One region of the Arthrobacter sp. GCM10027362 genome, then DNA from elsewhere that is predicted to be linked to it. Evidence: riboswitches for the same ligand, from Rfam matches in the RefSeq annotation. Region 1 holds a riboswitch; each other region holds the start of a gene.
The links. A riboswitch is a leader RNA that binds a small molecule or an ion and turns the genes downstream of it on or off. The one in region 1 is predicted to bind cyclic di-AMP.
Positions count from the first base shown of each region.

Region 2: another riboswitch for cyclic di-AMP. It lies ahead of ACFQ36_RS15715 (C40 family peptidase); the one in region 1 lies ahead of ACFQ36_RS07650 (M23 family metallopeptidase).
Region 3: another riboswitch for cyclic di-AMP. It lies ahead of ACFQ36_RS18745 (C40 family peptidase); the one in region 1 lies ahead of ACFQ36_RS07650 (M23 family metallopeptidase).

Region 1 covers NZ_JBHTML010000034.1:10,202-15,406, reverse strand. The annotation lists gene ACFQ36_RS07660 (pyridoxamine 5'-phosphate oxidase family protein) at 1-368, shown strand, start outside; gene ACFQ36_RS07655 (FMN reductase) at 401-1,072, opposite strand; cyclic di-AMP (ydaO/yuaA leader) riboswitch at 2,238-2,438, shown strand; gene ACFQ36_RS07650 (M23 family metallopeptidase) at 2,500-3,120, shown strand; partial or broken gene ACFQ36_RS07645 (alcohol dehydrogenase catalytic domain-containing protein) at 3,273-3,566, shown strand; gene ACFQ36_RS07640 (hypothetical protein) at 3,656-4,006, opposite strand; gene ACFQ36_RS07635 (very short patch repair endonuclease) at 4,134-4,601, shown strand; gene ACFQ36_RS07630 (HAD family hydrolase) at 4,629-5,205, shown strand, end outside.
Region 2 covers NZ_JBHTML010000124.1:1,026-6,230, forward strand. The annotation lists gene ACFQ36_RS15700 (ferritin) at 1-378, opposite strand, end outside; gene ACFQ36_RS15705 (DUF3040 domain-containing protein) at 471-755, opposite strand; gene ACFQ36_RS15710 (hypothetical protein) at 906-1,076, opposite strand; gene ACFQ36_RS15715 (C40 family peptidase) at 1,258-2,028, opposite strand; cyclic di-AMP (ydaO/yuaA leader) riboswitch at 2,033-2,227, opposite strand; gene ACFQ36_RS15720 (LGFP repeat-containing protein) at 2,869-4,032, shown strand; gene ACFQ36_RS15725 (universal stress protein) at 4,052-4,498, opposite strand; gene ACFQ36_RS15730 (four-helix bundle copper-binding protein) at 4,677-5,087, shown strand; gene ppsA (phosphoenolpyruvate synthase) at 5,135-5,205, shown strand, end outside.
Region 3 covers NZ_JBHTML010000183.1:69-2,768, forward strand. The annotation lists partial or broken gene ACFQ36_RS18735 (molybdenum cofactor guanylyltransferase) at 1-155, opposite strand, end outside; gene ACFQ36_RS18740 (HNH endonuclease) at 152-652, opposite strand; gene ACFQ36_RS18745 (C40 family peptidase) at 913-1,698, opposite strand; cyclic di-AMP (ydaO/yuaA leader) riboswitch at 1,704-1,873, opposite strand; gene ACFQ36_RS18750 (M23 family metallopeptidase) at 2,010-2,612, opposite strand.

The DNA of each region.
Region 1 (5,205 bases):
TGCTGGCGAATACCAAACATGGCCGCATCGTCCTGTCCGCAGCCGGCGAAACGGACATCTTCCCAATCAACTACCTCGTGCACGACGGGGTGCTGCTGATGCGCAGCGCGCCCGGCACCAAGCTGGCCGAGGTAACCATCAATGACAAGGTTGTCTTCGAGACGGACGGCATCACCAGCGACGAGGCCTGGAGCGTGGTCGTCAAGGGCACCGCCCGCGTGCTGCAGTCCGGCGAGGAGATCGCCAGGGCGGAATCGTTCGGACTCAAGACCTGGGTCCCGACGCTGAAGGACTTCTATATCGAGGTGAAGCCGGAGCGGATCAGCGGCCGGCACTTCAACCTCGGCGAGCAGCCCGAGCGCATGTAGCCCCGGCGGCACGGCAGGGCCCGCCGGCTCCGCTAATGCCCGACCTGCGCCAGGATCTCCTCGAAGCTCAGCGACTCAATACCCCCGCGCCCCTGCTCGACGGCCGGAGCCTGTTCGACCAGGGCAACAAGTTCGCCGGCGGCGCGGTCCGACCGCCCCACCAAGGCGGTGCCGCCGTCTCCGGCACCCCAGTCCTCCGGAGCCGCGAACACCACTGTCTGCACGGTCCGTGCCCGCAGGTAGCTGAACAGCGGCCGGATGGCGTAGTCCAAGGCCAGCGAATGCCTGGCCGATCCGCCCGTGGCACCGAGCAGCACGGGCTTGCCGGCCAGGGACTCCTTGCCGATGACATCAAAAAAAGACTTGAACAGCCCGCTGTAGGAGGCACTGAAGACCGGCGTGACGGCAATCAGCGCGTCGGCGGCGGTCACGGCGTCGATCATCTCCTGCAGCCTCGGGGCGGCATAGCCGGTGACCATGTTGTTGGCAATGTCCACCGCATACTCGCGCAGCTCGAAGGTCTGCACCTGCGCCGCAACGCCCGCGGCCTCGAACTTGCCGGCGGCGGACTTGGCCAACTGGTCGGCCAGCAGGCGGCTCGACGAGGGCACGCCCAGGCCTGCGGACAGGACAACGATCTTGCGATCCGACACCATAAACTCCTCAACTGTTCGGCACTCGGCAATTTCCACTGCCAGTTTCATGCAAATGCATCCATACCGGAAAACCTTATCCCCTCCAGGTTTATTCCGAAGCGGACTTATCCACAGGCCCCGCCGGCCCCCTGGCCCGAGCGAAGTGCCGGGGTTTAGCGTGGGTCCTGTCAGCCCGCTTGCACCACCGGCACATTCAGCTCAGGAGCAATCATGGACCCACCCACTCTCACCGATGCCCGCACCATCATTGCCGCCGCACGGTTTGGCAGCATCGACTTTTCCATTAATACGTAACAAGGCCTTCACCTTGCGTGCCTTCGACATCCAGACCAAGGACCTGGGCGCCAATGCCCAACCGGGCAACCAGTCCCACGGCATCCATGCAGCAACCGCGGCCGGATCGTGATCTTCGCCGGCGGCATTCCGATCGGCCGCAACGGCACGGTGGCTGGGACCATCGGCGGCAGCGGCGAGAGGACCAGGCCACCGCGGAAGCCGGCGCCGCGGCACTCTGACACCCGGCAGTCCCGGGCAGCACATGAAGTTGGGGGAAGATTCATGACCGACCTTGGGCGCATCTACCGGTTGCGGCTGGGCCTGCGCTGGCTTGCCGTTCTGGCAGCGACCTGGCTGGGAGCCAGCCTGCTGACGGCAACGGCAACCGGCGGGTCCGGAGCGCCACCATACCCGCCAGCCAATATCGTTCCGCCTGCGCTGCTGCTGGCCGGCCTGGGCCTGGCCACCCTTAGGCAAAACTCGCAGGACAGGCGGCGCAGGGATCCGCGGCGGCACTTCAGCAAGGAACAGTGCCGCGAAGGACTGGACCGCGCCGGCGGCAGCTGCGAACTGGAGGCCGGACGCGGGCGCCGGTGCCCCCGGGCTGCCACGCGCGGCCTCCATTTCCATCCCTGGTCCGGCGGTGGATCCACCACCATGGAAAACTTTGTGGCCGCCTGCAGCCGCTGCAAACGGCTCCGAAAGCCGGGCTTTCCCTCCCCCGGGATGCAGGAGCGGCTCCAGCACCGCCGCCGGGCTTATTTCCCGGCTGGAACGCCGGTGACAGCCGGCGAGCGCAATCCGGTTTCCGGCCGGAGCCCCGCCTGGCTGGCTGGCTGAGCCGGATTAGTGACCAAAGACACCCATTCCAAATTTGTAACGATTCGTGTCGTTTCGGTAAATTTGCTTGCAATGACACCCCATGGCGGGTATCAGCCTGGTCCGTCCGCCGAACCCTGTCAACGTACCAGCCCAAAGAACACACGGACAGGGGTGGAGGAACCACCGTCGGCGTCATTGGCGCCTTGGGGTGAAGCCCGTCAGCGCGGATGCGGCCTGCTCGCCGCCTGCTGACTTGGCCGAGACGAACTCTCTCTCGAATCCGACAGCTAACTTCGCAGGCGTGTAGAGAGGATCCCCCCTTGATCAGGCATTCGTCTGCCCGCGGGCGCCACCGCGCCCACAAGGCTCCTTCGCCGATGAGGCGGTTGGGCAACTTCGCCGGACTGGCCGCAGCCGCGGCCGGCATGATTGCAGCCGCCGCGCTCCCCCCGGCCACGGCCCAGGGGCAGCACCAGGTCTCGGGCCTGCCCGGGGCCCGGGCCGCCGCCATGACCCCGGTTGATGTCAGCGTCCCGGCGGAGCAGAAGCTGGCTTTCGACCGTTCTTCCGTCGCCAGCAAGGCTGCTGCCGCCAAACCGGCCAGCGGCGCCCGCCTGGCGGCACCCGTGAAGAAAATGAACACCAGTTCCGGATTCGGCCATCGGATCAACCCGGTCACGGGCGCTCCCGGTGAATTCCACAACGGCCTGGACTTCGCCCATCCCTGCGGTACGCCGGTCACGGCGGCCAAGGCCGGAAAGGTAGTCGAGGCGTCCTCGAGCCCCTATGGATACGGCAACCGCATTGTGGTCGACCACGGCAGCGGTGTAAAGACCACCTACAACCATCTCCAGGCCATTGGCGTGCGTCAGGGACAGCAGGTGGCCCAGGGCCAGAAGATCGCCGATCTGGGCACCACCGGCAACTCCACCGGCTGCCACCTGCATTTCGAGGTCATGCTCAAGGGCAAGGCAGTCGACCCGAAGGGCTGGCTCTAAGACCTGGCCCGGCGCCCGCCGCGGCGGATCCCCGCATCCCGCCCCAAGGGCGGCCTCTCTGGCCGCGTCATCCGATCCGGGCTAGCGTGAAATGCGCCGCAGTTGGCCGAGCCATCGCCCATGCTCCGCACAGGGCCGGGGAGGATCCGCCCATGAGCGGAAACAGGGCCGTTGCCGACAAGGAACCCGGGACCGGGGAGGCCATCGACACCGGCTACCCGACCTTCGAACTCAGGGACGGCCCCGGAGTCAGCCCCGCCAACGTCGGGCGCAGGGTCCCGCACGGGGCCATCCCGCGGACGGTGGCGACGAACATCTGCGGCTCGGACCGGCACATGGTGCGCGGCCGCACCACCGCCCCGGCGGATTTGGTCCTGGGGCATGAGATCACCGGCGAGGTGGTCGGGACCGGCCCGGACGTGGAGTTCGCCAAGGCCGGCGCCATCCCGCTCGAGGACGCCCCGCGCGGCTACGCCGAGTTCGACGCCGGCGCCGCGGCCAAGTACGTGCTCGAGCCGCACGACTACGTGAGGGCCTAACCGGGATCGGGGTAGGGCGGTTGACGCGTCGGTGCCGCCTCACCGACAATCCGGGCGCCGACGACCTTGCCCCTGAGATCCACCACCTCAAGCGGAGCCGCCTCCGGCTCCGTGGCCGGCCGCCGGCCGCCGAGGACCCGCTCCACCGCCGGACGGATCCGCTGTGCGTAGGCAGCGTTGCATTGCTCCTCGGATTCCCACACGTCGATATAGCGCAGTCCGCCGCTGTCCTTGCGCATGCACAGGTGCAGGATGAGTCCGTCGAAGGGCTCCGTCCCCATGGCTTCCACGACCCGCCGGTAGGTGTCGTCGTCCACGGGCAGGTCCTGGCTGAACGCAAAAACCATCGTTCCCGCCTCCTCCAGCATGATTGGCTTCGGTTCCGGATGGGTACCTTCTACAGAGGACCTGGGGCGGAGGCCTTGTCAAGGCCTGCCTGCCCCGCCCGCGTGGGCTGGCCCATAGACTTGGACCATGGCCGATGTGTTCACGCCCGAGCAGCGCAGCGCGAACATGTCCCGGATCCGTGGCAAGGACACGAAGCCGGAACTGGTGGTGCGCCGGCTGCTGCATGCCCGGGGCTTCCGCTACCGCCTGCATGGCAGTGCCGCAGGCAGCACGCTGCCGGGCAAGCCGGATCTGGTCTTCGCCGGGCGGCGGAAAGTCATTTTTGTCAACGGCTGCTTCTGGCACCTGCACGACTGCAGGGTGGGCCGGCACGGGCCCTCGTCCAACGTGGAGTTTTGGGAGGCAAAGCGCGCCCGGAGCGCGGAACGGGACGCCGCCGCCAATGCCGCGTTGCGGGAGGCGGGCTGGGACGTGCTGACCGTCTGGGAGTGCGAACTGAAGAAAACCTCGGACCTGGCCCCGCTTGAGGAGCGGCTGATCGCCTTCCTGGGCGGGGCGCAGGCTCCGGATGCCCGGATCCCCCAGCCGCGGTAGCGGACCGCCGATCGAAAGGAAGCAGCCATGGAGCAGCAGTCCGACCGCAAGCGCGGCGTCCTCTTCGACGTCGACGGAACGCTGGTGGACTCGAACTACCTGCACACGCTGGCCTGGTGGCAGGCCTTCCGCCGGTGCGGCCATGACATCCCGATGGCCTCCATCCACCGTGCCGTGGGCATGGGCGGCAGGAGGCTGATCGCCCACCTGCTGGGCAATCATCGCAATGCGGAGGATGACGGGCTGCTGGAGGAAACCCATACGGCGGTCTTTTCCACCTTCTGGCCGTCGCTGCGCCCGCTCGACGGCGCCCGGGACCTGATCCGGCGCTGCGCCGAGGCGGGCCTGGGGACCGTCCTGGCCAGTTCGGCCAGGCAGGAAGAGCTGGCGGTGCTGCGCCGCGTGGTCGACGCCGATGCCTGGCTGGCGGCCGCGACCAGTTCCTCCGATGCCAAGCGGAGCAAGCCGGCCCCGGACATCCTCGAGGCCGCGCTGCGGGCCGGCGGCCTGCAGGCCGCCGGCGCGGTCTTCGTCGGCGACGCCGTCTGGGACGTCCTCGCCGCCGCCGAACTCAAGATCCCAACCATCGGCCTGACCTGCGGCG
Region 2 (5,205 bases), on a different contig from region 1:
GGTAATAAACCAGTTCAGCAGGGGGATCGAGTCGATGTCGCCTTCGGCCTGGGCCAGCCGGTACAGGTCGCGGATGGACTCGGAGACCTTCCGCTCGTGGACCAGGGCGGCCTCGAAGGCGGCCAGGACGCTGTCCACGGCGGCACCGGGGGCCTGCATGGCACCGATGGCCGGATGGGCGTCACGGTCGGTCATGTGATCCATGAACTTGTGGGCATGGACGACTTCCTCCTCGGCTTGGGCGCGGAACCAGCCGCTGATGCCGGGCAGGTCCAGCAGGGCCATGTCCACGCCCAGCTGCCGGTAGACCAGCGAGGCCTGGAGCTCGAGCGTGACCTGGTCGTTGAATGCTTCTGCGAGCTTTCCCTTGAGTTCCATGCTCTCGAACCTAGTGCTGTTCCGGCGGCACTGCCAGCAAGGTTAGGCAGCTCTTGGCAAGCGGAGCCTTACCTGCCGGAGGCCCGGCCGGCTCAGGTGCGGTGCCGGATATGCCGGTGCATCCAGTCTGAACCGGAGCGCACCAAGCCGCCGACCAGGGCGATGGTGCCCAGCATGACCAGTGCCAGCGAGTTGCCTGCCAGTCCCACCAGCAGGAGCAGCACGCCGGCTATGGCCAGCAGCGCCCCGGTGCCGATGCTGTGCCCGAAGACCATGAACCCCTTGCCGGACAACGTCCGGGCGAGCCGGGGATCATCCTCTTCCAGCTCGTGTCCAAGCTTCGCCAGCCGTTGCCTTTCCTCGTCGGACAAGGACATTGCGACCTCCTGGGGTCCTGCGCGCCGCCGGTGGTGCCTCGCCGCGGGCCGGCGCCATGAACCTGTCTATAATTTACCGTTCCGGGGCGCGGGCCGGAATGCTGCGCAGGTTGCGGTCCGGACTCCATCCAGGCGCCGAAGGAGCCGGGACTACGGGAACGGCCCGGACAGCAGCTGGTCCAGGACACGGTTCACTGCCGGCTGGACACGGGTAATCCACACATAGATGCCCGCGGCAATCACAATCAGGGCAATGACCAGCCCCAGGACTATCCACGGCAGGTTCGCCGGATCCCGCAGCCAGCCAGGTCCACCGCTCATGGTTTAATCGTTGCACCCGGCCCTTGGCCCCGGGCTGCACCGGGCCTGTGAATTGGCTGGCAATCCGGACTGCCGCGGCGTCGGCCGGCCGCGGTCCCGGCCGCCGGCATTCGGGGCTTAAACAAGACCGGGAGGGCAGGGAAATCCCTGCCCTCCCGGTGCATGGTGCCGGAGGGGCGAACTACCGGGCGGTGTAGTAGCCCGAAACCGGCATCCAGCTCACCGGATGGATCTTCGTGCCCTCGTTGGGGTTCAGGGCGCTGACCATCTGGCCGCCGCCGAGGTAGATACCGATGTGGGAGCCGCCGTTCTGCAGGACCAGGTCGCCCGGCTGCGGGTTGCTGGTCGGCTTCAGGGCCGCGGCCTGGTCGGTGGTGACGCGGGGCAGGTTGATGCCGTGCTGGGCGTAGACCCACTGCACGAAGCCGGAGCAGTCCCAGCCCGAGGTGGAGGTGCCGCCCCAGACATAAGGGGTGCCAACCATGGACTTGGCCAGTCCGACGATGCCGGAGCCGGCGGCGGTGGCCGGCTTGATGTTGACGCTGGCGGTGCTTACGGTGAAGCCGCTGGCGGCGGCCGGCTTGGCAGCCTGGGCGCTGCCGGAGAGCTTGATGACGTCGCCCGGGTAGATGATCGAGCTGGCGTCCAGGCCGTTGGCGGCAAAGACGTCGTCCAGGTCGACGCCGTACTGGGCGGCGATCTTGCCGAGGGTGTCGCCCGGGAGCACCGTGTGGGTCTGGGTGCTGGTCGAGGCGGGGGCCACGGTGGCTTCGGTCTGGGAAGCCGGAGCCGTGTAGGAGTCGCTCTCGATGGAGCCGGCATAGGCTTGGGCAGGCAGGCCGGCGGTGAGGATCAGGCCGGAAGCGGCGGTGATGACGGCGGCACCGCGGCCGACGGTCTGGAACGGGGTGGTCTTGGTGGCACGATGGCGCGCACGATTGCTCTTGAACAAAGGAATTACCTCTCCCAATGCCTGCGAGGTTAGCTGTCGGGTTCGGATGGGAGCCACCCGGCCGCGCTGCCACGGACCGTGGTCCGTCGCGCGGCTTCACCCCAAGGACTTCCGCTGAAGAAGTCCGGGAAATGGTTCCCCCGCCTCTGCCATGTACGAACGGCCTCGGGATGGTGGCAGAGTTAGGCAAGTCCATCCGAGTACGCCGTTCCGTGGGGGCTCGGCGCGCAGACCACACTACATACGGATTACGTGACAGTCACATTTCGATAACGGTCCGGGCGCTTAAACCGGCCGTTTCGGTTACAGAATTGTTATCTTCCGAATGAAGCCGATTCCGCCACCGAGGCTGGACAAACCGCCGGGTGACCAGTAGCTTTACGCCCCGCCGAGGCGTTCGATTCCGAACTCTTCCGCGAGGGCGAAACGGCACCCTGTGATTTCCCTCACCGCCGCCTCTGTGAACGTGGTTTGGGCCGTCGTCGTCCACAGGCGCAGGGGCGGCTCGGGATCTGCTGATCGGCAGGTTCCCCGCACTCGTCCTCCGGGGCTTCGATCATGGAATGCTCCGCATCCGGGATGGCGGGCAGCGCGGAGTTTGGCCGCACAGGCCGGCTGCCGGAGCGGGAGAAGCCCGCCGCCGGACCCTGGGCGGTGTGCGGCAGGACGGCATTGCCGCAAACCGGATAGTTCACCGGCATATCCTGACGGCATGCCCGCCGACGGTAAATTTCAGTGAACCGCTTAACAAACCGCCGCCGGTGCCGATAGTGCCGGGCAACAAGGAGTTTGCGCGCTTCCTCGCCGGTGGCGCGCCACGACGCACGGTGAGGGGCAGCCATGCACGGTTCGACGCCGCCGCGGCGACGTGCCGCCCGGCTGGCCCTGGCGGTGCTGACGTCGCTGGGGCTGCTGGCCTGCGCCCCGCGGGCCGAAGCCGGTGCGCCGGCATCCCCGCCCGCGTCGTTCGGGATCATCCGGGGGGCGGCCGGGGCCGGATCCGAAACCGCCGGCAAGGCGGCGCTGGAGCGGAAGGCCGAAGAGCTCAAACTCAGCCCGCTCAACGGCTATAACTGCGATTTGCCCGATGGCGGCTGCGTGCGCAGCTACCGGGCATCGGCGGACCGGACCATCGCGGTGTACTGGACGGCCCGGACCGGCGCGCATGCCGTGGAGTTGAGCCATCCGGTCGGCTGGAAGTTCATTGCCGCCGGGTACGAGCGCGGCGCGTACGGGTACCCGACCTCCGACCTGGAATGCGGGGTGGAACGCCTCGGCTGCGTGCAGACCTTCGAGCATGGGCAGATCGACCAGGCGTACATCGCTGCCGGCCGCAAGGCACTGGCCGCCAAGGCGGCACGGCTGCAACTGGCCCCCACGGACGGCTACAACTGCACGCTGCTCGGGGACGGGTGCGTGCGCGGCTACATCTCCTCCGGAGGCCGGCACTTTGCCATCTACTGGTCGGCGGACACCGGTGCGCAGGCCGTGGACCTGGACCACGACATCGGCAGGATGTTCGCGGCGGCTACCTACGAGCGGGGCCGCTACGGCTATCCGGTCTCGGACATGGTCTGCTCTGCCGGCAGCGGCTGTCGGCAGGGTTTCCAGCACGGCACCATTACCTTCAACTTCAATGAGGCCGGCGCCCGGGCCTTGGACGCCAGGGCTGCGTCACTGGAGCTGGATCCTGCCGGCGGCTATGAGTGCGAACTGGCCGACGGCGGCTGCCGGCGCAGCTACAGGACGCAGGATGCTGCGCAGGACGCTGCGCAGGATGCCGCGCGCGGCCCGGCCGGCGGGCAGGTGGAGATCTACTGGTCCGCCGCCACGGGTGCCCACGCGGTGCACATGTCCCACGGAATCGGCCGGAAGTTCGCCGCAGCCGGGCGGGAAGGCGGCCGCTACGGCTACCCGACGTCGGAGATGATGTGCAGCGCCAACGGCTGCATGCAGACGTTCCAGAAGGGCACCATTTACCTGCCGGCAGCGAGCAAACCCTAGCCTGCCCGGTCCCCGGCGTTCAGCCGCCGCGTTCCCCGCCGTGGACGATGAGCACCGGGCAGCGGGCATGGGCGGCCACCGTCGAGCTCACGGAGCCGAGCAGCAGGCCGGCAAAGCCGCCGCGCCCGCGGCTGCCGACCACCAGCATGTCCGCATCGCGGCTGGCCTCGGCCAGTACGCGGGCCGGTTGTCCTTCGGCGATGGTTTGCCGCAGGCCCGGCGGGACGTCCGCACCGAAGGCCTCGTGCACGGCCTCGGCAAGGATCGCCGCGGCGTCATCCTCGGGATTCCACTGGATGGCAGGGAAATCGGATACGACGACCGGATAGTGCCACGCCGTGACCGCCTCGAGGCTGCAGCCCTTGAGCCGGGCCAGGTCCCGGGCCGCACGCAGGGCCGCCACGGAGCCTTCGGAGCCGTCCACGCCGACCACGATCCGGTTCCTTGCCTGGGGTGGGTCGCTCATCGGTGCCCTTTCCTGCGGGATTGGGGCTTTACCGGCATTTATAGCCGGGCCCGGCCGGGATGTCACGGGACGCCGGAGGATTCCGGCACGGGCCCCTGTACCGGGACCGGACGAAGCGCGAGACTTGATCCTGACGGGTGGTACACGCCCGGACGGCGCGGCCGGAGGGAGAATTGAGATGACCAACGCCGAGCGTTCGCTGCTGGCACATCCGGCGGCACCGGACACTCCGGTGGGCAACCGGATGGCAGAGGCCGCCTGCATCGAGGCCTGCCTGGACTGTGCCCAGGCCTGCATCTCCGGTGCGGATGCGTGCCTGGAGGAAACCGGGATCGAGATCTTCCGCCAGGGCATGCGTGCCGAGCAGAGTTGCGCCGATATCTGCCTGGCCACGGCCCGGGTGCTCTCGCGCCTGGGCACCCCGGCCACCCGCAGCGTCCGTTCGCTGGTCGAGGCCTGCCGTGCGGCCTGCGCCGAATGCCGTGAAGTGTGCGCCCCACATGATGCATACGAGCACTGCGCCATGGCGGCGCAGGCCTGCGCCCGGTGCGAGCGGGCCTGCGACCGGCTGCTGCAGGCCTACGACTGAACACGGCCGGGTCCGGCTGCCGTCCGGACCGATGCGGGGAGGCAACCATGGATCAGCCGCACGTACTGTGGTTCAGCGGGACCGGCCTGGCCGATCTGGCCCAGGTGGGCGGCAAGAA
Region 3 (2,700 bases), on a different contig from region 1:
GACAAGGCGTCGAGCGTGCGGCGCAGCAGTGTCCTGCCCTCGAACTCCAGCAGCGCCTTGGGCACCCCACCGAGCCGGGAGGACCGCCCGCCCGCGAGCACCACGGCGTCATGGGATCCGGCAACGCCGGCCTGCCCGGCCGGGGACCCGTTCATGCCGCGGAGCCGCTGTCAAGGAATTCGCTCCAGGCGGGGGCCGGGCGTTCCAACTCGCGGATGCGCCAGTGCGCCCCGCGCGGGGGCTTGGGCGTGAAACGGAGCTGCCAGCCCATCTGCGCCAGCGTGCGGTCCCCCTTGGCATTGTTGCAGCGCAGGCAGCAGGCGACCAGGTTCTCCCAGCTGTCCTCGCCGCCGCGGGACCGCGGGCGCACATGGTCCACGGTGCTGGCGGTCTTGCCGCAGTAGGCGCAGACATGGTTGTCCCGGCGCAGCACGCCCCGGCGGGTGACGGTGGTGTCCTGCCGGTACGGGACCTTGATGTAGCGGTTGAGCAGGATCACCGAGGGCCTGCCCAGGATGTCGTTCGGTCCGATGACGGGGTCCCCGTCCTCTGCAATGACGCTTGCCTTGCCGGCGAGCACGAGCAGCAGCGCCCGGCGGAAGGTGACCACCGCCAGCGGTTCATATCCAGCGTTCAGAACGAGTGTGCGCATCGCACATTCCTCTTCGTCTGCCCAGGCCCGGGGCCTGCGTGGATCGCACGTCCCGGCCGTGGCTGTTCGAACTGACAGAGCCAGAGTAAATCCACCCATGCCCGCGGCGCCAACATTTCATTCCCACAGGCAAATGTGTCGCACCTCTATTAACGGGCATGAACGGGGTCCATTAATAGAGGTGCGACGGGCGGAGGCGGGTCCGAAAACGGACAAGGACCCGCCGCCCCTTCCGAGGCAGCGGGTCCTTGCGGACGGATTTAGCGGGACGGCCGGATGAAGACCGGGCCGGAACCGATGTAGGCGTCGGCCAGCACGGTGGTGTAGCCGGTCCAGCCGCCGTGGACGGCCTGGCCGTTGCCCACGTAGATGGCGATGTGGGGAACACCCGCGCCGGCGTCGTCATAGTAGATCAGGTCGCCCGGCTGCGGGGTGGAAACCTGGGTGCCGTAGGCGAAGAACTGCGCGGGGGCCAGGTCGCCGACGGAAATGCCGACCTGGCGCAGGGCGTTCTCGACCATGGCGGTGCAGTCCTGGGAGACGCCGATCTGGCCGTAGGCCGCGGCCACGAGGGAGGCACCCAGACCGCTGGCGGCAGCCTCGGCCTTGGCGGCCGGCTTCTCCACCGACGCTGCCTGAACGTTTGACCCGACGCCGGCCTCGGGCTGGGCGGCCTGTTCGGTCGCGCCAACATTGGCATCAACAGTGGCATCAACAGTGGTCTCGGCTGCGACCTCGACAACAGGCTCGGGGGCAGGGGTGGAGGTCACGCCCGCGCGCTCGAACTTGAGCTTGACGTTGGAGGCCTTGACGGTCTCGACCTGGATCCGGGTGGGGGCGGAGGATCCGGCCTGCACGGCCTTATGCTCGCCGCCGGCCTGTGCGGGAGCACCGACGGTCAGGACCAGCCCGGTAGCGGCGGCAATGACGGCGGCCTGGCGGCCAACGGATCCGGCGCTGGAGGAGACAGCCTTGGACATTGTCTCCAGCGGGTTGGTGTGGACAGGAGCCGCCCGATGGCGGCCCGCGGTGGTGCTCTTGGACACGGCTGATTACCTCTCCCCATGCCTACGAGGTGAGCTGTCGGGTTCGGATGGGAGTCACCCGGCCGCCGGACGCCTTCGCAATAAACCGAAGGTCCTGGCGACTTAACCCCTAGGGCTTCCGGGAAGCCCGCTAAGTGGGTCCCCCGCCTCTGCCGTGCGTTGGTTGCGAACGGACTTCGGATGGCGGCAGAGCTCGGCAATCCACCCGAAGGTGCCAGGCCCATCTCGGCCTGGCACGAGTTAGACGGTATACGATTTCTTCCAGCAAGTCACATTCCGATCACGGATCGGCGTGTCTTTGGTAACGAAGGTCACAGCCAGGACTTGGGGTCGACCATCTTGCCGTCGACGACGACCTCGAAATGCAGGTGGCAGCCGGTCGAATTGCCGGTGGTGCCGCTTTCGGCAATCAGGTCCCCGCGGGAGACCTTGGCGCCCTGCCGGGTGCTGATGCTCGTCAGATGGTTGTAGGTGGTCTCCAGGCCGTTGCCGTGGTCGATCACCACGCGGTTGCCGTACATGTCGACCCAGCCGGCGGATTTAATCGTTCCACCGGCGGCGGCATGCACGGGCGTGCCGCAGGGCACCCCATAGTCCTGGCCGGTATGCATCTCGCCGGCAGCGCCGGTGACCGGATTGATTCGCATGCCGAAGGGGGAGGTCATTTTCATGGCATCCATGGGCTGGGCCAGCGTGCCCTTGCTGCTGGTCGCCTCGACCTCGCCGCCGGAAGCCACCATGATCTGCTCGAGTTTGGCGTCCGCGTCGATATCGCTGGAAAGTCCGGAACGCTGGTAGTCCACCTTGACCTCCGCCGCGGCGGTGACCGCCGGGGACGAGGATCCCGGGACACCGGAGGCGCCCGCCGTCGTGGGCAGGGCCACGGTCAGCGCCATGCCGGAGACGGCTGCCACCAGGGCCGCCTTGTGGCCCAGCTCCCGGGCGGCCATTGCCAACGGGGAACGGGCCGGCTCGGCTGCACGACGGCGCCCCGCCTGTCCC